Regions from separate parts of the Pseudarthrobacter sp. O4 genome, predicted to be linked through region 3. Evidence: riboswitches for the same ligand, from Rfam matches in the RefSeq annotation. Region 3 holds a riboswitch; each other region holds the start of a gene.
The links. A riboswitch is a leader RNA that binds a small molecule or an ion and turns the genes downstream of it on or off. The one in region 3 is predicted to bind thiamine pyrophosphate.
Positions count from the first base shown of each region.

Region 1: it holds a riboswitch for thiamine pyrophosphate, as region 3 does, so the genes downstream of both, ACQCSU_RS09825 (ECF transporter S component) here and thiC (phosphomethylpyrimidine synthase ThiC) in region 3, are expected to answer to the same signal.
Region 2: it holds a riboswitch for thiamine pyrophosphate, as region 3 does, so the genes downstream of both, ACQCSU_RS03410 (bifunctional hydroxymethylpyrimidine kinase/phosphomethylpyrimidine kinase) here and thiC (phosphomethylpyrimidine synthase ThiC) in region 3, are expected to answer to the same signal.

Region 1 is NZ_CP189591.1:2,131,167-2,141,208, forward strand. Features, by position in the region: gene ACQCSU_RS09800 (O-succinylhomoserine sulfhydrylase) at 1-66, shown strand, start outside; gene ACQCSU_RS09805 (glutamate--cysteine ligase 2) at 116-1,300, opposite strand; gene ACQCSU_RS09810 (UDP-N-acetylglucosamine 1-carboxyvinyltransferase) at 1,418-2,941, opposite strand; gene ACQCSU_RS09815 (energy-coupling factor transporter transmembrane component T family protein) at 3,085-3,888, opposite strand; gene ACQCSU_RS09820 (ABC transporter ATP-binding protein) at 3,885-5,540, opposite strand; gene ACQCSU_RS09825 (ECF transporter S component) at 5,540-6,172, opposite strand; TPP riboswitch at 6,240-6,384, opposite strand; gene ACQCSU_RS09830 (DUF4235 domain-containing protein) at 6,560-6,823, shown strand; gene mnhG (monovalent cation/H(+) antiporter subunit G) at 6,878-7,297, opposite strand; gene ACQCSU_RS09840 (monovalent cation/H+ antiporter complex subunit F) at 7,287-7,565, opposite strand; gene ACQCSU_RS09845 (Na+/H+ antiporter subunit E) at 7,562-8,107, opposite strand; gene ACQCSU_RS09850 (Na+/H+ antiporter subunit D) at 8,104-9,744, opposite strand; gene ACQCSU_RS09855 (Na(+)/H(+) antiporter subunit C) at 9,741-10,042, opposite strand, start outside.
Region 2 is NZ_CP189591.1:741,293-751,334, forward strand. Features, by position in the region: gene ACQCSU_RS03385 (glutamate-5-semialdehyde dehydrogenase) at 1-744, opposite strand, end outside; gene proB (glutamate 5-kinase) at 771-1,982, opposite strand; gene obgE (GTPase ObgE) at 1,972-3,561, opposite strand; gene rpmA (50S ribosomal protein L27) at 3,678-3,941, opposite strand; gene rplU (50S ribosomal protein L21) at 4,003-4,311, opposite strand; gene ACQCSU_RS03410 (bifunctional hydroxymethylpyrimidine kinase/phosphomethylpyrimidine kinase) at 4,698-6,314, opposite strand; TPP riboswitch at 6,297-6,394, opposite strand; gene ACQCSU_RS03415 (Rne/Rng family ribonuclease) at 6,514-9,762, opposite strand.
Region 3 is NZ_CP189591.1:843,514-853,555, reverse strand. Features, by position in the region: gene thiC (phosphomethylpyrimidine synthase ThiC) at 53-1,852, opposite strand; TPP riboswitch at 1,848-1,955, opposite strand; gene ACQCSU_RS03930 (amidohydrolase family protein) at 2,074-3,186, shown strand; gene ACQCSU_RS03925 (VOC family protein) at 3,256-4,131, shown strand; gene ACQCSU_RS03920 (hypothetical protein) at 4,285-4,722, shown strand; gene rpsP (30S ribosomal protein S16) at 4,978-5,397, shown strand; gene ACQCSU_RS03910 (RNA-binding protein) at 5,402-5,644, shown strand; gene rimM (ribosome maturation factor RimM) at 5,770-6,360, shown strand; gene trmD (tRNA (guanosine(37)-N1)-methyltransferase TrmD) at 6,357-7,196, shown strand; gene rplS (50S ribosomal protein L19) at 7,439-7,798, shown strand; gene lepB (signal peptidase I) at 7,904-8,578, shown strand; gene lepB (signal peptidase I) at 8,705-9,577, shown strand; gene ACQCSU_RS03880 (ribonuclease HII) at 9,587-10,042, shown strand, end outside.

The sequences.
Region 1 (10,042 bases), 1.3 Mb from region 3:
TCCGTGGGCCTGGAAGACGTCGAGGACCTGATCCGCGACCTCCGCCAGGCGCTCAAACAGGTCTGACCAGGGATTCTTCCTACCGCGAACTGCGGACTCGGCAGCGTCTTTTCGGTCAGGCCCGGCGCACCCGGCCCAGGGACGACGGCTGGTGCGCGGGATCCCGGGACTCCGACCCCAGCATGGTTACCTTGACGGCCCGGTCGACGACGGCGACGAGGCCGCCTTCCCGGAACGGCCGGCGCTGCAGCTGCGAACCGGTCCCCTCGGCGAGGATCCGTGCGATGCCCTCGTGGACCAGTTCCAGCTCCCCCTGCTCCGCCAGCACCGGGGCCAGATAGTCCACGAGTGCGTGGACCACATCCGCCGCCGGCGCGGGTGTAAAGGTCCCGAAGTCCAGCAGTTGGCTGCGGAGCCCGCAATTACTGGCCTGCCAGGCGGCCATCCGCAGCAGCAGCGTCGGCACCGGGGCTGGTTCAACGCCGTCGTTCCACTCCCGGCAGGCCGATTCGACCAGGGCACGCACCAACACGGCGATCAGCGCCGCGTCGTCGGCCCGCAGGCAGACGTCGGCGACCCGGACCTCCACGGTGGGATGGTGGCTGCACAGCCGCGCGTCGAAATAGATCATCCCCTCGTCCAGCAGCACGCCGCTTTCCACCAGCCGGGTCACCACCCGCCGGTAGACCGGCACGCTGCCGAAGATCATCGTAGGACCCGAGCCCGGCCAGCGGTTCCACGCCTGGGTGCGGTAGCTTTCAAACCCTGTCTCCGCGCCGTTCCAGTACGGGGAATTTGCGCTGAGGGCAATCAGCACGGCCAGCTTGTCCCGGATCCGGTCCATCACCGCCACGCCTTCCTCGGGGGATTCCACAAACGTGTGGACGTGGAAGCCGCAGGTGAGCTGGTTCCGGACGATCAGCCCGAATCGTTCCTGCATGGTGACATACCGCGGCGAAGGCGTTGTGTGCGTCGCGGAGCCCCTCGGCGACGTGGCCAGGGCTGCGACGCGGCCGCCGTGTGCCCGTGCGGCCTGGTCCGCGAGCGCACGGCCCTGCCTGAGCTGCTGGAGCAATTGGGTGTAATCCAGACACGGCTGCGTCTGGGTTTCAATCTGTTCCAGCTTGAGCTCGAAGCTGAAACCGGCGTCTTCGTGGACCGGCCTCTGCGCCGGGACCACGCGGCCCGCGTCCTGCTTCTGGGGGACCAGGCTGGGCAGCATGACGTCGGCCAGGGCAAGCGGCATCCCCGTTTCGGGGTCCACTATCAGCAGTTCTTCCTCCACGCCGAAGGTGCGCATAAATCTATTGTGCGTCAGGACCCGCGGAAGCGCGCTACCCCAACGCGGAGTCACTCCTCGCCCATGCCAGGGGATCGGATGGGCGCGGAGTGACCCGGCGTTGCTTAAACGAGGCCGTCAGTCCTGGAAATACTCGACCTTTGCGCCGATGGTGTTGAGCCGCTCGGCAAGGTCCTCGTAGCCGCGCTCGATCACGTAGATGTTGCGCAGTTCCGAGACGCCGCGGGCCGCGAGCATCGCCAGCAGCAGGCAGGCTGCGGGACGGAGGGCCGGCGGGCAGCCCACCTCGGCCGCACGCCACTTGGTGGGTCCGTTGACGTAGATCCGGTGCGGATCGAGCAGCTGCACCTGGGCGCCGAGCCTGTTCAGTTCGGTCAGATAGATCGCACGGTTTTCATACACCCAGTCGTGGATCATGGTCTGGCCGTGGGCGTTGGCGGCAATGACCGCGAAGAAGGGCAGGTTGTCGATGTTCAGTCCGGGGAAGGGCATCGGATGGATCTTGTCCTCAGGTGCACGTAATTCCGAGGGTTTGGTGGTGACGTCCACCAGCCGGGTGCGGCCGTTGCGGGCAAGATATTCGCCGGACAGCTCGAGCCGCTGGCCCATCTGTTCGAGCGTCGCGAGTTCGATCTCCATGAACTCAATGGGGACGCGGCGGACGGTGACTTCCGAGTTGGTCACGATGCCGGCGGTGATGAGGCTCATCGCCTCGATCGGGTCCTCGGAAGGGAAGTATTCGATGTCTGCCTCCACCGACGGGCGCCCGGTGATCTTCAGGGTGGTGGTTCCCACGCCCTGGATCTCCACGCCGAGCATCTGCAAGTAGAAGCAGAGGTCCTGCACCATGTAGTTGGGGCTGGCATTGCGGATGATGGTGGTGCCGCGGCGGTGGGCGGCGGCCATGATCGCGTTCTCGGTGACGGTGTCGCCGCGTTCGCTCAGCACGAAGGAACGGTCATGTCCGTCCGACGGCGGCGCCTGCACGGCGTAGAACCCGGACTTCGCTTCGACGCTGAGGCCGAACTGGCGCAGCGCCTGCATGTGCGGCTGCACCGTGCGGGTGCCGAGGTCGCAGCCGCCGGCGTAGGGCAGGCGGTATTCGCTGGACTCGTCCAGGAGCGGTCCCAGCAGCATGATCACGCTGCGGGTCCGGCGGGCGGCCTCCACGTCCATGGAATCGAGGTCCAGCACGGCGGGGCGGCGGATCTGCAGATCGTTCGCGTTCAGCCAGGTGCATTCGACGCCGATGCTGGTCAGCACCTCGACGATACGGTTGACCTCCTCGATCCGGGCCAGCCGGCGCAGCGTGGTGGTTCCGCGGTTGATCAGGCTGGCACACAGGAGGGCGACGCCGGCGTTCTTGCTGCTGTTGACGTCCACGGAACCGGAGAGGGTGCGGCCACCCTCGACCCGGAGGTGGGTCATCTGCGGCCGGCCTACCTTGACGATGCTCCGGCCGAAGACGGACTCCAGCCGCTGGATCATCTTCAGGCTCAGGTTCTGCTTGCCTTGTTCCATCCGGGCGATCGCGCTCTGGCTGGTTCCCAGCTCGGCGGCGAGCTGTCCCTGGGTCCAGCCCTTCTGTCCGCGGGCATCGCGGAGCAGGGCACCAACGTGTTCAGCAGTCTGTTGAGTCATACCCAAAAAATATCACGGATCAGCTGTTGGTCCCGGAAAACGCCGCCGAAATGCCGATAATCTCACAGGAATATCCGCGCGGTGCGATAAACGCCGGGCGATAGGTTCCGGGGCAGGGCGCGCACCGCTGCGTTGAGGACCTCCTATTGCCGGGTGAGGAACACGAGATTCCAGGTCCCGGCGGCCAGTGCCGCGGCGACGGCGGCAGCGGCAATGCCGAGCCCGCCCAGCAGGACCCAGGCGTCGAGGATGCTGAAGGTGGAGGGCCGCGCCCAGGTGCGTTGGGCGCCACCGAAGCCGCGGGCCTCCATGGTGACGGCCAGCCGGGAGGCGCGCCGGATGGCCTGCACGAGGAGCCCGAAGCTCTGCCCCAGCGTGGACCGGAGCCGCTGGTACGGGTTGCCGCGCGAGCCCACGCCGCGGGCCCGCCGCGCCATGCCGATGGTCTGCCATTCTTCGGCCATGAGCCCCACCAGCCGCATCGCGGCCAAGGTGCCCAGGACGAAGCGGTGCGGCAGTTTCGCGTTCTGGGCCAGCGCGTCGGCCAGGTCCGTGGGGTCCGTGCAGCTCATCAGCAGCACCGCGGGCAGCGCGATGGCGAGTCCGCGGAGCAGGAAGCCCAGCCCCAGTTCAAGGGAACCGTCGCTGATGGACCAGATGCCGGCGTCGAGCAGTATGCTTCCGCTGTCCGGCGCCAGGATGGCGGTGCTCCAGCCCCCCAGCGCCGCGGCCAGGATCAGCGGCCAGCCGCGCTGCCAGAGCAGCGCGAGGCTCAGCCCGGCCAGCGGAAACAGCGCCACTTCGAAGGCCAGCGCCACCGACGCTGAAACCCAGTCGATGGACAGCGCCAGCACGAGGGTGATCAGCACGACGGCGGTGAACTTGGCCAGCGGGTTGGCGCGGGTCAACAGGGCCTGGTTGCCGCGCAGGCTCAGGACTTCCCTCACTGCGCCGCCACCGGGCCCGGTTCGCGATTGCCCGGCTCGCGATCGCCCGGTTCACGGTGCTCCGGTGCGCGGAGGCTGAGCTGGGTGCCGCCAAGGACCGCGGTGAATTCCGCGTCGTGGGTTACCGACACGACGGCGGTGCCGGCGTCGAGGAGTTCGGAGAGGAAGGAGGCGAGCTCGGCCCAGGTGTTGGCATCCTGGCCGAAGGTGGGCTCGTCCAGGACGAGCACCTGCGGATGGGCCGCGAGCACGGTGGCAACCGAGAGCCGCCGCTTTTCGCCGCCGGAGAGTGTGTAGGGGTTGGCGTCCACCAGTTCGGTCAGCCGGAGCCGCTCCAGCAACTCGTCCACCCGTTCTTCGCCCCGGCCCAGGTGCCGGGGACCGAACATTAACTCGTCGAGCACCCGGCCGGTGACAAACTGGTGCTCGGGTTCCTGGAAGACGGTACCGATCCGGGCAATCAGCTGTTGCGCCTTCCAATGGTACGGATCGATCCCGGCGCCGGCGCCCAGCTCCGGCGTGGCGGAAACGGTACCGGACACCGGCGCCAGCAGGCCGGCCAGGGTCAGGGCAAACGTCGACTTTCCGGAGCCGTTGGGGCCGGTGATGGTCAGCGCCTCGCCGGCGCGGATCTGGGCTGTGATGCCGGACTGCACCGGTACCGGGGCGATGGCCCTGAAGCCCCTGCGCAGACCGGAACGGCGGGGGTGCTCGCGGGAGACCGCCAGGTTGTCGGCCGCCATCAGGAGGGTCCCGGCGTCGGGCTGTCCGGGCAGGGATGCTTTTGCGGAGCCTGATACCGGCGAGCCCGCGGCAGACGCTGCCCGCACCCGGGTCGGCGGCACGTAACCGGGCACCCAGACCCCGGCAGCAGTGAGCATGTCCCGCGCCTGTGCCAGGACCTGGTCCGGCGGGCCGTCGATCAGCACGGCCGGTTCCGTGGCGGAGCCCGGCTGCAGGACCACGATCCGGTCCACGAGGTCCTTCCAGACGGCGACCCGGTGCTCCACCACCACGAGGGTGGCGCCGGTCTTGTCCAGGCAGCGGCCGACTGCGTCGCGGACTTCCAGGACGCCGGCGGGGTCCAGGTTGGCAGTGGGTTCGTCGAGCAGGAGCAGCCCGGGCCGCATCGCCAGGATGCCGGCGAGCGCCAGCCGCTGCTTCTGGCCGCCGGAGAGGGCCGAGGTCGGGTGGTCCAGCGGCAGCCGGCCCAGCCCGACGTCGTCGAGCGCTTCACCGACCCGGGCCCAGATCTCCGCCGGGGGCACGGACAGGTTTTCCGCCCCGAAGGCGACGTCATCACCGAGACGGGAGAGCACCACCTGCGTCTCCGGGTCCTGCTGCACCAGCCCGGCCCGGCCGCGCCGGGCCCGCGGCGGGGCGCCGTCGATCAGCAGGCTGCCGGTCTCGTCGGAATCCTCTGCCGTGTTGTCGCCGAGGGCGTCGGCTGCGTTGTCGCCGAGGACCCCGGCCAGTGCGTGGAGCAGCGTCGATTTGCCGGCACCGGAAGGCCCGAGCAGCAGCACCCGCTCCCCGGGACTGATGTCCAGGTCCAGCCCGTTGACGGCGGGCCGCGGCCGGCCGGCGTGCCGCCAGCCCCAGCCGCGGGCCGTGACCGCGGCCGGGCGGACGCCGGCACCTGGTGCCGGCATCAGGAGAACACAGGCTCCGTGGCGGCCTTGCGCGAGGCGAACGAGCTCAGCACCCCGGTCTTGGCGAGACCCCGGGTGGCGAGCCAGGACAGGGCGCCGGCAATCACGGCGGCGGAGACGGACATGAAGATGATGTACGCCAACTTGTCCCCGGCGGCGTAGGCGATGTTCCAGCCCCACGGCGCGAAGGAGTCATTCAGGGCGCCGAACAGTCCGGCACCGGCACCGGCCAGCAGGGACACCGGCAGGTTGAACTTCTTGTAGACGAACGCCGCGAAGACGAGCTCGGCTCCGAGGCCCTGGAGCACGCCGGAGATCAGGACAGTGGTGCCGTATTGCGAGCCCATGATCAGCTCGCCGGTGGCAGCCACCGTTTCGCAGAACAGTGCCGCCCCGGGCTTGCGGATGATGAGCATGCCGAGCACGGCGGGAATCATCCAGCCTCCGGCGTAGAGCCCTGTCAGCGGCGGATACAGCGCGTTGACCGGGGCTGAAATCAGATTGGCGCCCTGGGACCAGGCCCAGAAAATGACGCCACCGGCAACCGCGATCAACGCGGCCACCACAATGTCCACCACACGCCAGTTGTAGCCGCGCCGGTTGAGCGTCGGCTGAGCAGAAATGTCAGTCATGTCGTCCTCCTGAGGAACAGGAGGGGAGGGTGCGCCGGCCGGCCACGGCTTCCGCCGCCCAGCCGGGCACTCTGAGAACTCGACTCCCTTTCGCCGGTACTAACCGGATCAGGTTCGAGGGTCTGCGGCTGTCCGCACTCTCAGCGCCCACCGGTGGTTTTCCCTGGATTCCTCCAGCGATGCCCGACGGCGGCGCTCCCCTGTCGTATATAAAATCGCCCTTGTGGGCATTGCCCAGTTTACACCCGGCGGGACCGGCTTCCCGTGCCCAGCTGTCACATTCCGGGCCGGGACCGCACGGCGCGGCCTGCACGGCCGGGTCCAACCGTCAGGGCCGGGACGCTAGGCTGGGGGAAGCCCTGTTCCCTCCCGCAAGGAGTCCGAAGAATGAACATCTTCATCAAACTGCTCGGCACCGGCATCAGCCTGCTCGCCGGGTACGTCGGCACCAAGCTCGTCGACACCGTCTGGGAAAAGTCCACCGGCAACAAGCCGCCCAAGGGCCACCACGACGACATCCCCACCACGCTGCGCTCGGCCCTGACCTTCGCGCTGATCTCCGCAGCGGTCAGCGCCATCATCCAGGTCCTCGCCAACCGCGGCACCCAGCGCGCCATCACCCGTTTCGCCAAGTCCCAGGACATCGTCTAGGCGCATCGTCTAGCACCGGTCACCGGCGGCCCCGGCCACCGCCTTCGGTCCAGGTCACCGGCGGCTCCCGCCGCCGCCGTCGGCTGAGTCGTCGTCGAAACCGCTCTTGCCCGCGGCCTGCTGTACCACGGCCTCCAGCTCATCGGCGCTGAGCAGCTCCGGATGGAGGTGCTTGGTGCGGTAACCGGCCCGGCCCACCATGTGGGCGGACACCGGCACGGTGAGCAGCTGGAAGATCCAGGCCACCACGAGCACCGGCCACACCCACCAGGTGCGCATCTGCAGGCCCACCGCGCAGAGCAGCAGGAACAGGCCGAGCACCTGCGGCTTCGTGGCCGCGTGCATCCTGCTCATCAGATCGGGGAAGCGCAGCAGGCCCACGGCCGCGCCGAGGGACATCAGCGCGCCGACCACCATGAACGCCGCAGAGACGGCGTCGATCACGGTATCGCCGGAGAACGTATCAGGATTCACGGGCATGCTCCCGCCGGTCGGCGACGAACCGGGCCACGGTCACCGAGCCGATGAACCCGATGATGGACACGGCGACGAGCAGCATGAGGTTGTTGAGGTGCCGGTTCACGGCCATGTCGATGCACAGCGCCGCCCCGAAGATGGCCAGCAGCACGTCGGCGGCGAGCACCCGGTCCAGCAGCGAAGGGCCCCTCGCGATCCGGATGATCGCCCCCGCGGCGGCCAGGGACAGCACCACGGCGGTCACGGTCAGGACAAGCGGCATCATGCGCCCACCTCCTGGTTGAGGGCGGACAGTTCGTCCTTGGTGCCCATGATCCGGATCAGCCCGGCCTCGGTGTCGCGGACTTCCTTGCGGAGCTTGGCGGCGTCCTCGGCGTTGCGGACGTTCACGCCGTGGATGTAGAGCGTGGACGTGGACCTGTCCACCTCCACCACGAGCGAGCCGGGGATCAGCGAGATCACGTGCCCGGTGGCGGTCACCAGCAGGTCCGAGTGGCTCCGCAGCGGGACGGCGACGACGGCGCTGATCACCTTGGGGCCCTTGGCCACGGCAAGGTAGAGGACCTGGAAGCTCGCTGCCACGACTTTGACCAGAAAGGTCAGGGCAAAGGGGATGGCGAGGAGCCCGTTGAAGCGCCCGCCCAGCTCCACCGGCGGCAGGTAGAACAGCCTGGCCACGACCACGGCGACGAGGGCGCCGAAAAGCAGGTTGCCCGGGCTGAAGTCCTGCCAGAGGGCGCCCCAGACAATCACGAGCCAGACCAGCAGCGGGAGTTCCTGCCGCAGTGAGATCCGCTTCCGGCTCATTTCTGCACGCCCTGCTGGGCAGGCTGCTGGGCGCCCTGCTGCTGGGCGGGCTGTGCCAGGGCCGGAACCGGCGTGTCCCCGCCGAGGACGGCCCGGATGTAGGCGGTGCGCTCCAGCATCTCCGCGGCGGACTGATCCGCCACCTTGAACAGCGGCCCGGCGAAGACGGTCAGCGCGACGCCGAAGATCACCAGGCCCAGGGTGGAGCCCACCATGGTCCGCGGCAACAGGGTGACGTTGCGTTTCCCCGCGCGGTGCCCGGTGGCCGAGTCCTCCGGGGCGGCCAGGAGCACAGGGTCAGGGTGTTCGGCGTCCTCGGGTTTGCGCCAGAACGCGCGGTTCCAGACCCGCGCGACCGCCAGCAGGGTCAGCAGGCTGGTCAGCACTCCCCCGACCACCAGGGCGTAGGCCAGCGGGGTGCCCAGCTGCACGCCGGCCTGCAGGAGCCCCAGCTTGGCCAGGAAGCCGGACAACGGGGGGATTCCCGCCAGGTTCATGGCGGGAACGAAGAACAGCACGGCCAGCACCGGGGAGAGCTTGGCCAGGCCGGCGACTCGGTCCATGGAGGAGCTCCCGCCCCGGCGCTCAATCAGGCCTGTCACAAGGAACAGGCTGGTCTGGATGGTGATGTGGTGGGCTACGTAGAAGACGGCCGCGCCCAGGCCGGCCACCGAGGACATTGCCAGCCCGAACACCATGTAGCCGATGTGGCTCACCAGGGTGAAGGACAGCAGTCTCTTGATGTCGCTCTGGGCCAGGGCGCCCAAAATTCCCACCACCATGGTCAGCAAGGCGGCGACCATCAGCGGGGAATTGAAGGTGTCCCCCGGGAAGAGCAGCGTCTCGGTGCGCACCATTGCGTATACGCCCACCTTGGTCAGCAGCCCGGCGAACACTGCCGTGACCGGGGCGGGGGCCGTCGGGTAGGAGTCCGGAAGCCAGAAGGACAGCGGGAAGACCGCGGCCTTGATCCCGAACGCGACGAGCAGCATGACGTGCAGCAGGTTCCGCGTGCCCTGGTCCACGTCGGCGAGCTTGACGGCAAGGTCGGCCATGTTGATGGTTCCGGTGGCGCCGTAGATCATGGCGATCGCGATCAGGAAGAGCACCGAGGACACCACCGAGACCACCACGTAGGTCACGCCGGCCCGGATCCGCGGCCCCGTCCCGCCCAGCGTCATCAGCACGTAGCTGGCGGTCAGGAGGATCTCGAAGCCCACATAGAGATTGAACAGATCCCCGGACAGGAAGGCGTTGGAGACCCCGGCCACCAGGATCAGGTAGGTCGGGTGGAAGATCGAGACGGGGGCGTCCTGATCGCCGTCGGCCATGCCCTGACCGGTGGCGTAGACCAGCACGGCGAGGCTCACGGCGGAGGAGACCACCAGCATCAGCGAGGAGAACTGGTCCACCACCATCACGATGCCCCAGGGCGGGAGCCAGCCGCCGAGGTTGACCGCCGCGGTGCCGCCCTCCCAGACGGACGCGAGCAGCAGGCATTCGAGCAGCAGCGTCAGGGACAGCAGCGAGATGCTGACGGCCCGCTGGGCCCGCGAGTGCCGGATCAGCAGGAAGGTCAGGGCGGCGCCCAGGATGGGAAGTACGACGGCGAGCGGGGCGAAACTGGCGATGTTCACTTATCGCCTCCTTCCGGGACTGGTGGGGTCACGTTGAGCGAGCCGGGCTGTTCTTCCGCGGCCGTGTTTTCGGCGTTGAGCTTGCGGTCGGCCACCTGGACGGTGGCGGCGCCGGTCCCGGCAGCGTTGCTTCCGGGGGTGTCGGAGATCCCGCCACCGTCCGAACCGATCATGGTGAGCGGGAATTCGGAGGTCTCGACCGGGATCACGGAGTCATCCTCGGCGTCGAAGCTGGGCGTCTCGGCGACGCGGCGGTCCTCGGCGTCGTCCTGGATTTCGTCCTGGCGGGCCAGCACCC
Region 2 (10,042 bases), 100 kb from region 3:
GCCCCGGGCGCGCATCAGGACGTTCGCGCCTTCGCGGCCGTACTGGTCCACCGTCTGCACGGCGTCGGCCGGCAGGCCCACGGATTCCAGCGCGTCGCGGAGGATGGTGACCAGGGCGGCGTTGGTGGCGGCCGCGGCGGTTCCGCCGCGCAGGATGACGGCGTTGCCGCTCTTGAGGCCCAGCCCGGCGATATCCACCGTCACGTTGGGCCGCGCCTCATAGATGGCGGCGACGACGCCCATCGGCACGTTGATCTGGCGCAGCCGCAGCCCGTTGGGCAGCGTCTGGCCGCGCACCACATTCCCTACCGGATCCGGAAGGGTGGCGAGGTTCTCCAGGGCGGCGGCGAGGGCCTTAACCCGGGCGTCGGTGAGGGTAAGCCGGTCCAGCAGGGCAGCGGAGGTGCCGTTGGCCCGCCCCGCGGCAACGTCCTTGGCGTTGGCGGCCAGGACCTGGCTCGTGCGCTCCAGCAGCGCGGTGGCGATTGCCCGCAAGCCACGGTCCTTCCAGGCGCGGTTGGCGCGGGCCATCCGGCGGGCGGCGTGGCGGGAGCGGTCGGCGATTGCGTGGACGGCGGCCTCGACGTCGGCTGCCCCGCCTGCACCAGAAGTCTGCTCCGAAGTCGCCTCCAGGGCTGCCGGAACCTCGCGGGCGCCTGCCGACGGTCCGTCCGCAGGGATCAGACCTTCGGCAAACAGCTTCTCGGCGAGCACGGCAGATCGGGGGGTCAGGGCCTCAGTCATGCTTCCAGTTTAGGCGAGCGGGAGGCTTAGACCAGCACCAGATCGTCAACATGAACAACTACGCGGTCATATCCGCGGCCCAGGGTCTTGCCAAGTTCCCTGGTGGACCGGCCGAGCATCTGCGGAAGCTCGTCGGCGGCGTAGTTGACCAGCCCGCGGGCGATCACGGTGCCGTCCGGGGATACCATCTCGACGGCGTCGCCGGCTTCGAAGGAGCCCTGGACGGCGGTGATGCCAGCTGGCAGCAGGGACGTGCGGCGGTCGCGCACGGCCCTGACGGCGCCGTCGTCGAGCACGAGGGTGCCCTGCACCGACGCCAGGTGCGCCAGCCAGAGGAGGCGGATCGGCTTACGGGAGCCGTTGACCGAGAACCAGGTTCCCACATCCTGGCCCGCCAACGCGGCGGCCGCATTGGACGTGGAGGTCACGAGGGCATGGATTCCGGAGCCTGCGGCGATCATGGCCGCCTCCACCTTGGTGACCATTCCGCCGGTGCCCACCCCGGCCTTGCCGGGGCTGCCGATGGAGACGCCGTCGAGGTCGTGCGGGCCCGTGACGTGCGGGATCCGCTTGGCGCCGTGCGAGGGTGGACCGTCGTAGAGCGAGTCGACGTCTGAGAGGAGCACCAGCGCGTCGGCGCGCACGAGGTGCGCCACGAGGGCTGCGAGGCGGTCGTTGTCGCCGAACCGGATCTCGTGGGTGGCCACGGTGTCGTTTTCGTTGACCACGGGCACGACGCCGAGGTTCAGCAGCCGGTTCAGGGCCCGGAAGGCGTTGGTGTGCTGGCTGCGGCGCATGAAGTCGTCGGCCGTCAGCAGCACCTGGCTGACCGTGACGCCGTGGGCGCCGAAGGCGTGCGTGTACCGGGCCATCAGGAGACCCTGGCCCACGCTCGCCGCGGCCTGCTGGGTGGCGAGGTCGCGGGGGCGCTTGTCCAGCCCGAGCGGGGCGAGCCCGGCGGCGATCGCACCGGAGGACACCAGGATGATCTCCGCGCCTTCGTTGTGTTTGTGCGCCAGGGCATCGGCGAGGTCCGTCAGGGCCTCTTCCGAGATGCCGCCCTTGATGCTGGTCAGCGAGGAGGAACCGACCTTGACCACGATCCGGCAGGCTCCGGACAGCACTGCACGGTCCGGAGCCGGACGGTCCGGGGCTGAACGGTCCGGAGCCGGACGGTCCGGGGCTGCACGCTCCGGGGTGACGGATGAACCGGGCACGATGACGGTCTTACTCGTCATCTGCTGCGCCCAGTCCACTCTCCTTGAGCGGCTTGGCGGCCCGGCGTCCGCTGACGGATTCGGTCCAGATGCCGGCCTTGCGCTCGGCTTCGAGCTCGGCGCGGGCTGCGGCCTTGGCCTCGCGGCGTTCGACCTGCTCGTCGCGCTTCTGCCCACGGGTCGGGCGGTCACCGATATCGGCGAAACGTACGTCCGTGCCGCGCGGGGATGCCAGCAGTTCGGCACCGGCCATCATGGTCGGCTCCCAGTCGAAGACGACGCCGTCGTCCTCGCCGATGACCACGGTGTCGCCGGGCAGGGCGCCCTGCTTGAACAGTTCGTTTTCGACGCCCAGCTTGGCAAGGCGGTCGGCGAGGTAGCCGATCGCTTCCTCGTTGGTGAAGTCGGTCTGCTTGACCCAGCGCACGGGCTTGTCGCCGAGCACGCGGAACAGCGGTTCCAGGTTCTTCTCCTCGCGGCGGATCTTGAAGCCGGATTCGTTCACCGCGCGGGGCTTGAGCACAGGGGCATGTACCTTCGGCGGCGCTGCGGCGAGAGCGTCGCGGGCGGCCTGGACGATTTCCGCCATGGCGAAGCCGAGCTGGCGCAGGCCCTCGTGGCTCGTGGCCGAGATCTCGAAGACGCTGTAGCCGCGGGATTCGAGTTCCGGGCGGACGAACTCGGCCATGTCCTTGCCGTCCGGCAGGTCCACCTTGTTCAGGGCGACGAGGCGGGGGCGGTGGTTCAGCGGAACGACTTCGCCGTCGGCTCCGCTGTAGCTCATGTCCACGGCGTACTTCTCAAGCTCCGCTTCGATGATGGCGAGGTCGGACAGCGGATCGCGGTCCGATTCGAGCGTGCCGCAGTCCAGCACGTGGACGAGGGCGGCACAGCGCTCAACGTGGCGGAGGAAGTGGTGGCCGAGGCCCTTGCCCTCGCTGGCACCCTCGATCAGGCCCGGGACGTCTGCGATGGTAAAGCGGACCTCGCCGGCCTGCACGACGCCCAGGTTCGGGATCAGGGTGGTGAAGGGGTAGTCGGCGATCTTGGGCCGGGCCGCGGACATGGCGGCGATCAGGCTGGATTTGCCGGCGGAGGGGAAGCCGACGAGCGCGATGTCAGCAATGGACTTCAGTTCCAGGACGACGTCGCTGGATTCGCCTTCGATGCCGAGCAGCGCGAAGCCGGGGGCGCGGCGCTTCTGGGAGGAGAGCGAGGCATTGCCGAGGCCCCCGATGCCGCCGGCGGCAGCGATGTATTCGGCGCCTTCGCCCACGAGGTCGGCGAGGACTTCGCCGGACTTGGACTTCACCACGGTGCCCACGGGCACCGGCAGGATCAGGGTTTCGCCGTTCTTGCCGCCGCGCCAGTCGCCCATGCCGGGGCCGCCGTTGGTGGCGTGCCGGTGCGGGGCGTGGTGGTAGTCGAGCAGGGTGGTCGTCTGGGGGTCAACGCGCAGGATGACGTCGCCGCCGTTGCCGCCGTTGCCGCCGTCGGGACCGCCGAGGGGCTTGAACTTCTCGCGGTGAACGGAGACACAGCCGTGGCCGCCGGTACCGCCGGATACGTGCAGTACTACCCGGTCTACAAAGCTCGCCACGTGGATCTCCTCAGTGCTGTTTCCTGGACGTCCAAAGACACCAAGATGATTGTAATGCGGTTAAAAGAACAGTGGAGCGGACCAAATGGCCCGCCCCACCGATTTAGAACTTGTAGCTACTCTGCAGCTGCAGCAGTCACGATGTTCACAACGCGACGACCACGGCGGGTGCCGAACTGGACTGCACCGGGGGCCAGGGCGAACAGGGTGTCGTCCCCGCCGCGGCCGACGCCGGCGCCCGGGTGGAAGTGGGTGCCGCGCTGGCGGACGATGATCTCGCCTGCGGAAACTACCTGGCCGCCGAAGCGCTTGACGCCGAGGTACTGGGCGTTGGAGTCACGACCGTTGCGAGTGGAACTCGCGCCTTTTTTATGTGCCATCTGAAATGCCTGCCTTCAAAAATTCTGGGGAATCTGCTGGAACCTGAACAGTAACGAAGAGTTACTTGATACCGGTGATCTTGACCTTGGTCAATTCCTGACGGTGGCCCTGGCGCTTCTTGTAACCGGTCTTGTTCTTGAACTTCTGGATGACGATCTTCGGACCACGAAGGTCTTCGAGGATCTCAGCCGTAACCGTTACCTTGGCCAGGTCCGCAGCAGCAGACGTGACCTTGTCACCGTCTACCAGGAGCAGTGCGGGCAACTCAAAGGTGCTGCCGGCTCCACCGGGGACGCGGTTCAGGGTAACGAAGTCTCCAACGGAAACCTTCTCTTGGCGGCCGCCTGCGCGGACAATCGCGTACACCACTGGGGAACTCACTTCTCTCGACGTTTATTACTAGATTTGCGTGCGGAACCTGGTCCAAATTGTTTGGCTGGCTCACGCTGTGCCTCTACGCCGGTGGATTCCCCGGGGGAACCCATGAGCTATCCCGTGGACAATGCCATTCGATATCGAATGACGTGATCCTCAAGGTCATAACCCAAGTGTTGGCGTAAGCACCGAAGACCTAGACTACGCTAATTTTGCCTTCGGCCGCAAATGAGGCTGGTTCCGGAGGGGCCGTGCGTGATGAACGCAACTCGATCAAGACTTCATTCAATCAAGACTTCATTCAATCAGGACAGAGCGGTCCTGCAACGACTCCCGGAACCGTGCCTCACCATCGTACAGGCTGGCCGGGGAGGCCGTGCTCAGGCGTGCAGCCTCGGCGCGTCGAAGAACTCGACCTCGTAGCGGGCCGACTGCCTGAAGGCCACCGCCATGGCGTCCCGCTCGCTGGCGGAAGCGCGCCGCGCCGCCTGATCCGTCAGGGCGATGGCCTGCCGCGTCGCCGCGGCAAAGTCCTCGTCGGCGTAGGTCCGCAGCCATTCGGCGTAGGGATGACCTTCCGGGGCGCCGGCCGCCAGGAACTGCGCATGGAGTGTTGCGCCGACCTCGGCATACAGCCAGAAGCACGGCAGGGCGGCTGCGACCAGGACGCCGTAGCTGCCGGAGACCGTGGCGGCCAGCAGATGGTCCACGTAGGATTTCGTGACGGGGCCCAGCTTCACCTCCACGGCCCGTGTGCTGAGCCAGTTCCGGTGCAGCTCCGATTCGACTTCAAGGCACTGCTGCGCGGAGCGGGCCCAGAAAAGCTGTTCGGCTTCGGAAGGTGCGATGGCTGCCGCCCGGGCCAGCACCCGCGAGTAGCCATTGAGATAGAGGGCGTCCTGGGCCAGATAGTAGGCGAAATCCTTCTCGGCCAGCGTGCCGTCGGCCAGGCCCTGGATGAACGCCAGGCCATAGATCGCGTCAAGGTCCGCCGCGGCACTGTTCCCGAGGGCAGCGGCGAACTCCCCCTCGTCCGGAACGCGGTGCCCGGTATTCATCTGGTCTGTGCCGCCCTGGTCTTCGGTCAGATGCTGCACGTGGTGGAAATGGTGCACCGGACCGTTGCCCGTTCCGACGTCGAGGCGGTCCGAGGCACGCAGCGCACCCGTCAGCCAGGGCTTGACCTCGCGCAGCGCCGCCTCCCAGTCCCCCACCCGGGCCTGCACCGTGGCCAGCGCCGAGGACAAGGAGCATCCGGTGCCGTGGCTGTTGCCGGTGGGCACGCGTGCGCCGGTCACCACCACCGTCTCCTGGTCCAGGAGCCCCACGGTGTTGACGAGCGCATCGGGGCAGCCGTCGTCGTCGTTGTGGTCATCTCCACCGGCGCTGCGGCCCAGATGGCCGCCCTTCACGAGTACCGTCGTGCCGGTCAGGGCGGCGAGCCGTTTGCCCTGGTCAAGGGCCTCGGCCCAGTCGGCTGCGACGGGTTCCCGGAGGAGGATGGCCAGTTCGGCGAGATTGGGTGTGACCAGGTCCGCGAGGGGCAGCAGCGCGTGCAGGGCGGCCTCCGCCGTTTCCTGCAGGAGCCGGTCGCCGCTCGTCGCCACCATCACCGGATCCAGGACCACGACGCCGGGCCGGGCCTGTTCAAGCCAGCCGCGGACGGCAGCGATCACGGTGGCGTCCCCCAGCATGCCGATTTTGACGGCGTCGATGCCGATGTCCCCGCTCAGCGCGTCCAGCTGGGCGGTCAGGAACGACGCCGGCGGAACGTGGACGGCGCTGACGCCGCGGGTGTTCTGGGCCGTGAGGGCCGTGATCGCGGCCATGCCGTAGCCGCCGTGCGCGGCAATGCTTTTCAGGTCGGCCTGGATCCCGGCGCCGCCGGAGGGGTCCGAACCTGCAATAGCCAGCACCCGCGGGATCCGGCGCCCGGCGGGACGCGGCACGGAGGGCAGAAACGGTGAAGTCAGAACAGGTGAAGCCACGAGAGACATCCCTTCGCCGGTGCTAACCGGACAGGTTCGACGGGTTTGGATCTCAGCCGGCTCGATGCGCGGCACCCCGTGTCAGTCCTACAGCCTAGTCCGAATCGCTTAACGAAGTCACGGGGGCGGCCCGGGCCTCAGCGTATTGCTACGCCGAGTCCCGGACCGCCCCCGCGGTCACGCGGAACTGTCCCGTACTGCCGGGTTGTCAGAGCTCCGAAGCCGGGACGCCGACGCCGAGGATGATCGGCTCGTTCGCTGCCGGCCTGGCTGCTGCCTTGCCCACTGGCTTGCCCGCGGACGCGGCCGGGGCGGGCGCTTTGGCCACGTGCACCGATCCGGCCGCGGCGGAGGCCGCTGCCTCACGGTGTTCAGCCGCCTCGTGGTGTTCAATGGTCGTCTCGTTCGCTGCACCCTGGGCGCGGCTGGCGCTCCGGTTGCGGCGGACTCGGCGGCCCCGGGAGGTGCCGGCTTCGAGCTCCGTCCTTGCCGGGACCACGGCCGGGGCAGGGGCCTTGGCAGCCTGAGTCCGGTCCACGGCGGGCCTGGCTCCATCGGCTTCGCCCAGGTTGGCGAAGGCCTCGGTCAGCAGGTCGAGGGTGAGGGCAGGAGACGGTGTCTCGTCGGCGTGCTCAACGAACGGCAGGGCGACCTGCTCGCCGCCGAAGGTCAGCACGGCCGCGGGACGTCCGGCTGCCTCCTCTGTCGCGGCAAGCCGCGCGGCTGCCTCGACGGCGGCCTGGCGGGCCTCCGCCGCGTGAGCGGATACCGTCTCGCCGTCGTGGAGGTGCGCGGCATGCGCGGCGGCTGCGATGTTTGCCAGTGCGGCACGGGTCGCCTCTGCCTTGGCATGACGCTCGGCCTCGGTAGGCTCCGGATGGACGGCTGAGGCTGCCGATGGGGCGGACTCCGGCATTCCCTGGCCGCCCTTGCCGCGGCGGCGGCTCTTGCGTTCGGTCCGGGGTGCCGGCAGGTTCTCGGTCCGCGGGACATGGTGCTCGGCGGCCACGACGTTGGCGCGGCGGTGCTCCACCGGCTCGTCGTGCGTGACGATGCCGCGGCCGTCGCAGGCTTCACACTGCTCGCCGAAGACTTCCAGAAGCCCGGTGCCCATCCGCTTGCGGGTCATCTGCACCAGACCCAGGGAGGTCACCTCGGCCACCTGGTGCTTGGTACGGTCGCGGCCCAGGCACTCCACCATGCGGCGCAGCACGAGGTCTCGGTTCGATTCCAGCACCATGTCGATGAAGTCGATCACGATAATGCCGCCGATATCGCGCAGCCGGAGCTGCCGGACGACTTCCTCTGCCGCTTCCAGGTTGTTCTTGGTGACGGTTTCCTCGAGGTTCCCGCCGCTGCCGGTGAACTTGCCGGTGTTGACGTCCACCACGGTCATGGCCTCGGTCCGGTCGATGACGAGGGAGCCGCCGGAAGGCAGGAACACTTTGCGGTCCAGCGCCTTGTGGATCTGCTCGTCGATGCGCCAGGCCGAGAAGATGTCCGCGTCTTTGGTCCACTTCTCGAGCCGGCCCACCAGGTCGGGTGCCACGTAGGTGACGTAGGCCTCGATGGTGTCCCAGGCTTCCTCGCCGGAGACGATCAGCTTCGAGAAGTCCTCGTTGAAGACGTCACGGACCACCTTGATGGTCAGGTCCGGTTCGCCGTAGAGCACCTCGGGGGCGAGGACCTTGGTCGACGTCGACTGGCTCTCGATTCCTTCCCACTGCGCGCGCAGCCGGTTGATATCGTGCGTCAGCTCCTCCTCCGAGGCGCCTTCCGCCGCGGTGCGGACAATGACGCCGGCATTCTCCGGCAGGCGGTCCTTGAGGATCCGCTTAAGGCGGTTGCGTTCGACGTCGGGCAGCTTGCGCGAGATGCCCGTCATGGAACCGCCGGGCACGTACACAAGGTAGCGGCCGGGCAGCGAGATCTGGCTGGTGAGGCGGGCGCCCTTGTGGCCGACCGGGTCCTTCGTGACCTGGACCAGGACGGAGTCGCCGGACTTCAGTGCATTCTCGATCCGGCGCTGCTTGCCTTCAAGGTTGACGGATTCCCAGTTCACTTCACCGGCGTAGAGCACGGCGTTGCGGCCGCGTCCGATATCCACGAAGGCAGCTTCCATGGAGGGCAGCACGTTCTGGACCTTGCCCAGGTAGACGTTGCCGATCAGGGAATCCTGCTGGGTCTTGGACACGAAGTGCTCGGCCAGGACCCCGTCTTCGAGGACGCCGATCTGGATTCTGTCGTCGCGCTGGCGGACGATCATCTGGCGGTCCACGGATTCACGGCGGGCCAGGAACTCGGCCTCGGTGATGACGGTGCGGCGCCGGCCGGTGTCGCGGGACTCACGGCGGCGCTGCTTCTTGGCCTCAAGGCGGGTGGAACCCTTGAGGGACGTGACGCGGTTGTTGACCGGCGCCTCGGTCTGGGCACGCGGTGCACGGACGCGGGTCACTGTGTTGGGCGGATCGTCGCCTTCCCCGCCGGTCAGCTCCAGGTCCTGGTCACCGCGACGGCGGCGGCGGCGGCGCCGCGAGGTCACACCGTCCTCCAGCGTCCCCTCGGAGCCTTCGTCTGTTTCCTGGGCTTCCTCGGCTGCCTCGCCGGAGACCTCGGTTTCGGTCTCGGCACCCGGCTCGCTGTCGGCTCCCCGGCTGCTCCGTCCGCGGCGTCCGCGGCTGCGGCGGCGACGGCGGCCGCTGGCGTCTTCGCCCTCGCCCTCTTCGCCTTCTTCATCTTCGGACTCTGCGGGCGCGGCGGCAGCCGGAACCGGGCGCACGACGGCGCTCAAATCCGGAGCCTGGAAGATCATCGAGGTGACCGCTCCCGGCTCAAGGAAGAGCGAGGAGGCTGCGGACGATGCTTCGGCAGGGGTTTCCGCGGCGGGGGCTGCTTCGGCAGGGGTTTCCGCGGCGGCCGGCGTGCCGGCGGGCTCTGCCGGGGACGCGGCAACTGCTTCGGGGGCCGTGGCGGGGGCCTCGGCTACTGGCCCTGCTTCGGCCACCGGGGCGGCGGCCTTGGCTCGGCTGGCACGACGCCGGACGGGCTTTTCTGCAGGCGCTTCGGCGGCGGGCGTTTCCGCCGCGGCCGTCTCAACTACTGCGGGGACGTCCGCCACCGCAGCGCCGACTGCGCCAGATGTTTCGGTCTCTTCGGCGAAGGCCGGCAGTGGCTCGGGCACCTCGGCGACCTTGCGGGCGCGGCTCCGGCGGGCGGGTGCCTTGGCCTTGGTTTCGGGGGCCGGCGCTTCCGGAGCCTGCTCGGCGGCCGCGGCATCAGTTGCCACGACAGCGGTCTCCATGGCCTCTGCCTTGGTAGGGGCCTTGCGTCGGGTCCGGACGGGCCTCTTGGGCGGTGCTGCTGCGGTCTCTACTGCTTCCGCTGCTTCCGCAGTTTCCGCTTTTTCTTCCGCAACGATCGGTTCTTCGTTACCGGTTACAACCTGGTCATTATCCATATGTGGTGACACTCCTGCCCCTGCGTACCGCCACATCCGGCACCCGTTGGGGCAATTATTTGTCAACACCCGCAGGCATTGACAGAAGTCAATTGGATACCCTCAGGTTCGCACCGGCAGTGGGGTGCGGCAGCCCTGGAGGGCCGGCGAGATTGTTCTGGAACCCGTTGATCTACACGCCACAACCAGGTGCCGTCCAATGGCATTGCGGGACAGCCTGGATCAGAGGATCCGCAGCTCCCTGCTCATCATTGGCGGTCTTGGGAACAAAGTCGCCGGA
Region 3 (10,042 bases):
TCGTTATGGGCGCCCAAAACGACGTTAACTGCGACCTAGTTGGGCGGGTCCGCTAGCGCTGAGCGGGAAGCTGCGGCTCAGGCAGGTAGACCTTGCCGCCCGAGGCCAGGAACTCGCTGCTCTTCGCACGCATTCCCGCCGCCATGTCGGCGAGTGCGGCCTGTGAATCCGCGGAGCCGTACTCGTCCCGGATGTCCTGGCTGATGCGCATGGAGCAGAACTTGGGCCCGCACATCGAGCAGAAGTGGGCCGTCTTGGCCGGCTCCGCGGGGAGCGTCTCATCGTGGAAGGCCTCGGCCGTGACCGGGTCCAGCGACAGCGCGAACTGGTCCCGCCAGCGGAACTCAAACCGGGCCTTGGACAGGGCGTCGTCGCGTTCGTGCGCTCCGGGATGGCCCTTGGCGAGGTCGGCGGCATGGGCGGCGATCTTGTAGGTGATCACGCCGGTCTTCACATCGTCCTTGTTGGGCAGTCCGAGGTGTTCCTTGGGTGTGACGTAGCAGAGCATCGCGGTGCCGTAGCGGGCAATCTCCGTGGCGCCGATCGCCGAGGTGATGTGGTCATACCCGGGCGCAATATCCGTGACCAGCGGCCCGAGCGTGTAGAACGGGGCGCCGTCGCACAGCTCCTGCTGGCGTTCCACATTTTCACGGACCAGGTGGAAGGGGATGTGCCCCGGGCCTTCGACCATGACCTGCACGTCGTATTTCCACGCCCGCTTGGTAAGTTCGGCCAGGGTGTCCAGTTCGGCGAACTGGGCGGCGTCGTTGGCGTCCGCCGTCGACCCTGGCCGCAGACCGTCACCGAGGGAGAACGCGACGTCGTACTTGGCGAAAATTTCGCACAGCTCGTCAAAGTGCGTATACAGGAAGTTTTCCTCGTGGTGGGCCAGGCACCAGCCTGCCATGATCGCTCCGCCGCGGGACACGATCCCGGTGACCCGGTTGGCGGTCAACGGCACATAGCGCAGCAGCACACCGGCGTGGACGGTCATGTAGTCCACGCCTTGCTCACACTGCTCGATCACCGTGTCCCGGTAGATCTCCCAGGTCAGGTCATTGGCCTCGCCGTTGACCTTCTCCAGCGCCTGGTAGATCGGCACCGTCCCGATCGGGACGGGGGAGTTGCGGATGATCCATTCACGGGTGGTGTGGATGTCATCCCCGGTGGAAAGGTCCATCACCGTGTCCGCGCCCCACTGGGCGGCCCACTGCAGCTTGTCCACTTCCTCGGCGATGGAGCTGGTGACCGCCGAGTTGCCGATGTTGGCGTTGATCTTCACGAGGAAGGCCTTGCCGATGATCATGGGCTCGGATTCGGGGTGGTTGATGCTGTTGGGAATGATGGCGCGGCCTGCGGCCACTTCGCTGCGGACCAGCTCCACATCGCAGTTCTCCCGCACAGCCACGAACCGCATCTCAGGCGTGATGTGCCCCTGGCGGGCGTAGTGCATCTGGGTGACCGTCTTGCCGTCGACGGCGCGGCGGGGCACCGGCTGTGCACCCTTCCACTCAGCAGACGCGGCGCCCCTGCGCACCGCGGACTTGCCGTCGTCGAGCAGGTTTCGTTCCCGGCCGCCGTAGGGCTCGGTATCGCCCCGGGATTCTATCCATTCGGACCGGAACGGCTCCAGGCCGACCACTGGATCGCTTCCGGGGCCGGCCGTCCGGTATATCGTGAACGGCGGATTCTTCACCCCGCCGGGGGAATCCTCCAGGGCAATTTCGGTCACCGGAACGCGGATGCCGTGTTCCTCGTCCGTGGTGAAAGCCAAAGAATGGGACTTCAGCGACTGTGTTTCCTGGACAGTCTCATATTTGGCAGGGATCAACTGTGTTTCTTGCGTATTCACGGGAATACTCACTTCCTTCGCCGGCATTACCCGGACAGGTTCAACGGTCGCAGGCTGCATCAGCCCGATCTCAGCCCCTGCAAGGGCACCCGTGTGGTCGTAGACGAAGCTACCACAGGTGTTGACGGGGACCGGAGTTGGCGGCCCCCCGCGCCCACGAAGCGCAACTCGGACTGGACCACCTGGGCCGGCGGATCGCCATGAGGATTAGGCTTTAAGCCATGACCAGCATCATCGAGTTCAGCGGCCCCATCCTCACCGGGCCGGACCGGGAACACCACGGCCTGTGGTCCGTCGACGGTCTGCTGACTTTCCGCCGGCCCGCCGACACGCCGGACCTCGTGCTGGACGGGTGGGTCATCCCCGGGCTGGTCGACGCGCACTGCCACATCGGTCTCGGCCCCGGCGGGGATGTCGCGGAACAGATGGCGGAGGCGCAGGCCATCACCGACCGAGACGCCGGCGCCCTGCTGGTGCGCGATGCCGGCGCCGTGCACGACACCCGCTGGCTGCAGCGGCGTGCCGACGTGCCACGCATCATCCGCTCCGGCCGGCACATCGCGAGGACACGGCGCTACCTGCACGGCTTCGCCGTCGAAGTCGAGCCGGAGGGTCTGGTGGAGGCCGTACGCAAGCAGGCCCGCGCCGGCGACGGCTGGGTCAAGCTCGTGGGGGACTGGATTGACCGCGACGCCGGCGACCTCGCCCCGGGCTTCCCGGTCCGGGAGCTCAAGGACGCCGTGCAGGCCGCCCATGATGAAGGCGCCCGGGTGACGGCGCACTGCTTCGCCGAGGACACCCTGGATGACATGCTCGACGCCGGGATCGACTGCATCGAACACGGCACCGGCCTGCTTCCGCGGCACCTGCCTCGTTTCGTCGAACAGGGCGTGCCGATCGTCCCCACCCTCATCAACATCGCGACGTTCCCGGCCATCGCGGAGCGGGCGGACACAAAGTTCCCCCGCTACGCCGCGCACATGCGCTCACTCTGGGAACGCCGCGGCGAACGCATCCTGGAGGCCTTCGAAGCAGGGGTGGCCATCTATGCCGGCACGGACGCCGGCAGCGTCATCAAGCACGGGCGGATCGTTGACGAGATCCAGGCCCTGCACGATGCCGGTCTTCCGGCCCGGGCAGCCCTCGACGCGGGTGCCTGGGCCGCCCGCGCCTGGCTGGGTGCCGACGCGATCAGCGAAGGTGCCAGCGCCGATGTCCTGGTCTGCGCCGACGATCCGCGGAGCCGTCTGGACACGCTGCGGCAGCTGAAACACATCGTGCTGCGCGGAGAGCCGGTCCGCCAGGGACAAACCAGGCCATTAGGAATAAATTGAAGCTTCAAGTAATTTACTCTATGTAAGGTCATCGAGGGTCGGTGGCCGCTGAAGCACCGGAGCGATCAAATGACTGCAGAAGCCAGCACCCAGGATCTTCTTCCCGCCGCACTCACCATGGGCACCGTGATGCTCAAGGTCGGCGATATGAAGCTCATGACGGACTACTACCAGCGCGCCCTCGGCCTCGACATCGTGGCCGAGCAGGACGGCGGGCTCTACCTTGGACGCCGGCAGAAGCCGCTGGTCCACCTCGCCCCGGCGCCCGGACTCAGCCTCCCCTCGCGCGGTGAGGCCGGCCTCTTCCACACCGCCCTGCTGTTCGACGACCAGCCGTCCCTCGCCGCCACCGTGGCCAGCGCCGCCCAGTTCGAGCCGCAGTCCTTCACCGGCAGTGCGGACCACCTCGTGAGCGAGGCCTTCTACTTCAACGATCCCGAGGGCAACGGCATCGAGCTGTACTGGGACCGTCCGCGCGAGGCGTGGTCCTGGGAGGGCAAGAACGTTGTGATGGACAGCCTGGCCCTGCCGCCGCAGCGCTACCTCGAACAGTTCCTCACCGAGGAGTCCGTCAGTGGACAGCATGAGGCGGAGGCCGGCATCGGGCATGTCCATCTGCAGGTGGGTGACGTGCACTCCGCGCAGGAGTTCTACGTCGGGACCCTCGGCTTCGAGAAGACGGCAGGCTGGCACGGCCAGGCGCTGTTCGTGTCCGCGGGCGGCTACCACCACCACATGGCGATGAACGTCTGGAACAGCCGCGGCGCCGGCCCCCGCCGGGACACCCTCGGCCTGGGCGAGGTGCTGATCGAAGTACCGTCAGGCGACGACGTCGGAGCCCTCGCCGACCGTCTCAAGACCGCCGGCGTCCCCTCGCACCACACGGGAGCCGAACTGCGCTTCGACGACCCGTGGCGGAACCGCATCCGCGTCGCCGTGCGCTGACGGCACGCTGGGTGCGGCGCCGACGGTGCGCTGCGGCGCTGACAGCACGCCGGCTGCGGCGCTGGCCGGCACGCCGTCCGGACCGCGCGGCTGGGCTAGGCTGGAGCCGGACTTTCCGCCGCGCGATCAGCGCCGAGCCACTAAGGATCACCCATGGGATTCACCGAAATCTTTGTCTCCACCCACGATGAAGCCCTCAAGCGCGCAGCTGCGCTCGAGGGCGGCGGAGCCCCGGCCCCCGGGGCCCTCCGGATCCCGGACATCAGCGACTTCGAAGTCGAACGCCTCGGCGATCTGGCCGGGACGGCCGTGCACTCCGCCGGCGCCGACTACGAGCTCGCCATGGTGGACGTGGCCAGCGACTCCCTGCTGGGCGTCCCGCCGGCCATGGTCAGGGCGCTCGCCGATCTGCTCAGCTATGAGACCGAGGGGGAGGGCGACGTCCTGGCGGAGGTGGCCCTCAGCTGGGCCGCCGAGGAGGACATGCCCTTCGGTGCGGACCAGGCCGCCGGTTATGTCCGCCAGCTGGCGGAACTGGCTGCCGGCGTCGATCCCGCCACCCGGTCCGGGCTCTACGTCTGGACCCGCTGACGCCGCAGGCCGGAACCGCCTGGCCCGGTGATTTGTCTGCAGATTTGCCCTCTTATTTGCACTGTTATTTTCCCGCAGTGAGAGTGTCAAGTCGAAATCCGTGCGTTGATCTGGCACAATGAACAGGTACTCGATCTGCGTGGCCCCTCTCTCCGCGTCCGGATCTTGTCCTTTTAGAACCCCCTAGTACGGCCCGCCCCACGGGTGCAGAACGCCGGGCTCGACCCCGTTTCAGAAACAGGAGTGACCACAAAAGTGGCCGTAAAGATTCGCCTTAAGCGCTTCGGTAAGATGCGCGCACCGTACTACCGCATCGTCGTCATGGACGCACGCTCCAAGCGTGATGGCCGTGCCATCGAAGAGATCGGCAAGTACCACCCGACCGAAGAGCCCTCGTACATCGAGGTCGACACGGACCGTGCCCAGTACTGGCTCGGCGTCGGCGCACAGCCGTCCGAGCAGGTTGCCGCGATCCTCAAGATCACCGGTGACTGGCAGAAGTTCAAGGGCCTCCCGGGCCAGGAGGGCACCTTGAAGACCAAGGCTCCCAAGGCTGCCTTCGTTACCCCGGAAAAGGGTTCCGTGATCATCCCGGAAGCCATCACCAAGAAGGCCAAGAAGGACGACGCAGCCGAGGCCCCCGCCGACGCCGCAGCAGAGACCACTGAGGCTTAGTACATTGCTGGCAGAAGCGCTCGAACACCTCGTCCGCGGGATCGTTGACAGCCCTGAGGATGTCAAGGTCAGTGCGAAGAACAACCGCCGCGGGGACACCCTCGAAGTGCGTGTTCATCAGGACGACCTCGGACGGGTGATCGGCCGGCAGGGCCGCACCGCACGCGCACTGCGCACTGTGGTTGCAGCGCTGGCGGATGGCGAACCGGTCAGGGTCGACGTCGTCGACACCGACCGCCGCCGGTAACGCTTTCAGCAACACTTGTTTTGAGTCCGGCCCCTTCACCAGATAATGGTGGAGGGGCCGGACTGTTTTCCCTTGATCCACAGAATCACCAACCCCGAGCAAACCAACCCCGAACAGAGGAACAGATGCAGCTTCAGGTGGCACGAATCGGCAAGCCCCACGGCATCCGCGGCGAAGTAACCGTCCAGGTGCTCACCGACGCGCCCGGCGACCGCTTCGTCCCGGGCACCCAGTTCGTGGTGGAGCCCGCCTCGGCCGGCCCGCTCACCATCCTCAGCGCCCGCTGGAACAAGGACATCCTGCTGCTCGCATTCGAGGAGATCGAGACGCGCAACGAGGCGGAAACCGTCCGCGGCGCCAAGCTGTTCATCGAAACCGAGGAACTGGACGAGGACGACGACGACGAGGGCTGGTACGAACACGAGCTCGTCGGCCTGGACGTCCGCGTCGGCGACAAGGTGGTCGGCAAGGTCTCCGGACTGAACACCCTCCCGGTCCAGGACCTGCTCGTGGTCACGTCGCGGGACGGCAGGGAAATCCTGATCCCCTTCGTGGAGCAGATTGTCCCCGAGGTCAACGTCGGCGAAGGCTTTGTCCTCGTCACCCCGCCGCCTGGACTCTTTGAGGTCAACGCCGAAGAGGGCGCCGAGTCCGACGACGCCGGGTCCGAGGACGCTGCCGAGTCCGACGACGCCACTGGAGAAACGCCTAAATGAGGATCGACGTCGTCAGCATCTTTCCCGAGTACCTGGCGCCGCTGGAACTCTCGCTGATCGGTAAGGCGCGCCAGGACGGGCTGCTGGAGCTCAACGTCCACGACCTCCGGGACTTCACCACGGACCGGCACCGGACAGTGGATGACACCCCGTACGGCGGCGGTGCCGGCATGGTCATGAAGCCGGAGCCGTGGGCCCAGGCGCTGGCCGCCGTGGCCGCCGCCCGACCCGAAGCCGCCAGCGCGGAGACCGAGGCGTCTGAAGCGGCGGCCAGGCCGGTCCTGATTGTGCCGTCGCCGGCGGGGGAGCGGTTCACCCAGGCCACGGCCCACGAACTCGCCGAGGAGGACCGGCTGGTGTTCGCCTGCGGACGCTATGAAGGCATCGACGAGCGCGTGATGGAATGGGCGGCCGGACACTTCACCGTGCGGCCCATGAGCCTCGGGGACTATGTGCTCAACGGCGGCGAGGTGGCCGTGCTGGCCATGGTGGAGGCCATCGGGCGGCTGCTGCCCGGCGTCGTCGGCAACCCCGAGTCCCTGGTCGAGGAATCCCACTCGGACGGGCTGTTGGAATACCCTGTCTACACCAAGCCCTCCAGCTGGCGGGACCGCGAGGTGCCGGCGGTGCTGCTGAGCGGCAACCACGGCAAAATCGCCCAATGGCGCCGGCACCAGCAGTACCGGCGCACTGCCGAACGCCGCCCGGACCTGCTCACGGAGTTCGACGCCGCCAAGCTGCCGCGCGCGGACCGTACGGCCTTCTCGGACCTCGGGTACGACGTCGTCGACGGACACCTCAGGCGCCGCCCCGACGCCGGTGCGGAGCAGTCCTAGAGTCCGCGTCGCGCGGGATTGGCCGGAAGCCCCCGGATGTGGCAAAATTAGTCCTTGTGCCTGCTGGGTACGAACCTGCCACAGTGGGGATCGTTATCAACAGCCCGGCACCCCGGCCCTGTCAATTCCTGGCGGAGCCGGACTGAAAATTTTCGGCGGGAATTTCCGGACCGCATTTGCGCCCGGGCTTCGCCGCCGTGACCCAACGTGAATGACCTGTGGCGTTCACCAGGAGTGGATCAATGCATATCCTCGATTCCGTAGATGCAGCCTCGCTGCGCACCGATGTTCCCGTCTTCCGCGCGGGTGACACCCTCAAGGTTCACGTGAACATCATCGAAGGCAAGAACTCCCGTGTCCAGGTCTTCCAGGGCTTCGTCCTGGGCCGCCACGGCGACGGTCTCCGCGAAACCTTCACCATCCGCAAGGTCTCCTTCGGCGTCGGCGTGGAGCGTACCTTCCCGGTGCACTCCCCGATCATCGACAAGATCGAGGTTGTCTCCAAGGGTGACGTGCGCCGCGCCAAGCTGTACTACATGCGTGATCTGCGCGGTAAGGCCGCGAAGATCAAGGAAAAGCGCGACTTCCAGACCAAAAAGTAAGTCCCTTCCGGACTTCACCGCGGGTCCACGGACCGTATCCGGCTTGTCGCCGGAGCATCCGCAACAGCGCCGTTCAATTCAGAAAAGCGTTAGAGGATACGGATCATGGAACAGACAAAACGCCAGCCCAGGAAACTCGGCTGGCGTTTTGCGTTGCTGGCGCTGGCTCTCGCCTTCGTCATCAGCGGGGTGGTCCGTTCGGTCTGGCTCGACGTCTACTTCATCCCCTCCGCCTCGATGGAGCCGCTGTTCCGCGAGGGTGACAGGATCGTGGTGTCCCGGACGGACTTCCAGGCCGGGCCGGTGCGGCACGGCGACGTCGTCGTCTTCGACGGCCGTGGGTCCTTCGCCCCGCTGAACAGCGGCAAGGGCCCGGTGCACGATTTCCTCGCCGCCGCCGGGCGCTGGCTTGGCCTGGCCGGCAGTGAAGACACCTACGTCAAACGCGTCATCGGGCTTCCGGGTGACCACGTGGTATGTTGCGACGCGCCCGGACTCACAGTCAATGGCCAGCAAGTTGCGGAACCATACCTAAATGCCGGCGATGCCCCCAGCGTGCAGACGTTCAGCGTGACCGTGCCCGCCGGACGGCTGTGGCTGATGGGCGACCACCGCTCCATGTCGGCCGATTCCCGGAGCCTGCTCGGCGCCCCCGGCGGGGGAATGGTGCCGCTGGACCGCGTGGTCGGCCGGCCGGTACAGATCATCTGGCCCCTTGATAGATTTACAGCAGTAACACGGCCCACTGCGGCCGCCAACACAACAACGAACGGACAGTAGATGCCCGAGACCGGACCCCGGATTCCTGATCCGCGGGGGCAGGACCAGCCCCGGGTTACCTCCTCAGCGATCCCCACCTCCGTTCAGCCGGTGAGCCCTGATTTCCGGGCTGACCCGGAGCCCGCGGTGGCACCTCAGTACCCGACCGCGGCGCTCCCGCAGGCGCAGGACCCGACGGCGGCTGTGCCGCAGGTGCAGGACCCGACGGCGGCGGTGCCGCAGGCGCAGCGTGCTCAGCGTGCGGGGGCGGGGGCATCTCACGCCGGTCCGTCTCACGCCGGACCCACGTCAAAGCGGGCCAGGAGGGCCAAGGCGAAAGAAGGACGCAACCCGTTCTTCCTCTGGGTAAAGGAAGTGGCCACAGTGGTGGTCGTCGCCATCGTGCTGTCCTTCCTGATCAAGACATTCCTGTTCCGCGCGTTTTACATCCCGTCCGAATCCATGGTCAACACCTTGGACGTGAACGACCGCATCTTCGTGAACCTCCTTGTCCCCGAACCGTTCGCGCTTCAGCGCGGCGACGTCGTGGTGTTTAAGGACACCAAGGGCTGGCTGGTCCCCGCGGCGGAGAAGGTCGACGGCCCCTTCACCTGGGTGCAGGACGGGCTGACCTTTGTCGGCCTGCTGCCGGACAACTCCGAACAGCACCTCGTCAAGCGGGTCATCGGGCTGCCCGGCGACCATGTCGTCTGTTGCGACGCCGGCGGCCAGCTCACCGTCAACGGCGCGCCCCTGGCCGAGAAGTACATCAACGCCGCGGAAGTGCCGCAGGTGCGCGACTTCGACGTTGTGGTCCCCGAGGGCAAGGTCTGGGTCATGGGAGACAACCGGAACCATTCCGCCGACTCCCGCGCCCATCTGGAGAGCAACGGCGGCTTCGTGGACGTGGCCGATATCGAGGGCAAGGCTGCCGTCATCGCCTGGCCGCTGAACCGGATCACGTCCCTGGATAACTACCCGGACGTCTTCCGCGGCGTTCCCGCCCCGGCCGGACAGTAACGGGCAGCGATGTCTGACGCACCCACTCTTGACTACGAACGCCGCTTCCGCAGCTCCGCCCGGCTCCTCGCCGGTATCGACGAGGTGGGCCGCGGCGCCCTGGCCGGGCCGGTCAGCGTGGGGATCGCCGTCATCGACCTCGAACAGCAGCAGCTTCTGGCGGATGTGCGGGACAGCAAGCTGCTAAAGGTGGCAGACCGGGAACGCCTGGTGCCACTCGTCCGGAGCTGGAGCGTTGCCTCGGCCGTCGGACATGCCTCGGCCAACGAAATCGACACCCTCGGCATTGTGGGGGCGCTCCGGCTCGCCGGAACGCGGGCCTGGCTCTCGGTCCTGGCCGGCGGCGTGGTCCCGGACGTGGTGCTGCTGGACGGCAGCCACAACTGGCTGTCTCCGGAGGCCCAGCCCTCGCTGTTTGACGACGGCCCGGCGGAGCCCGGCTGCGACGCGCCGGTGCACACCCTC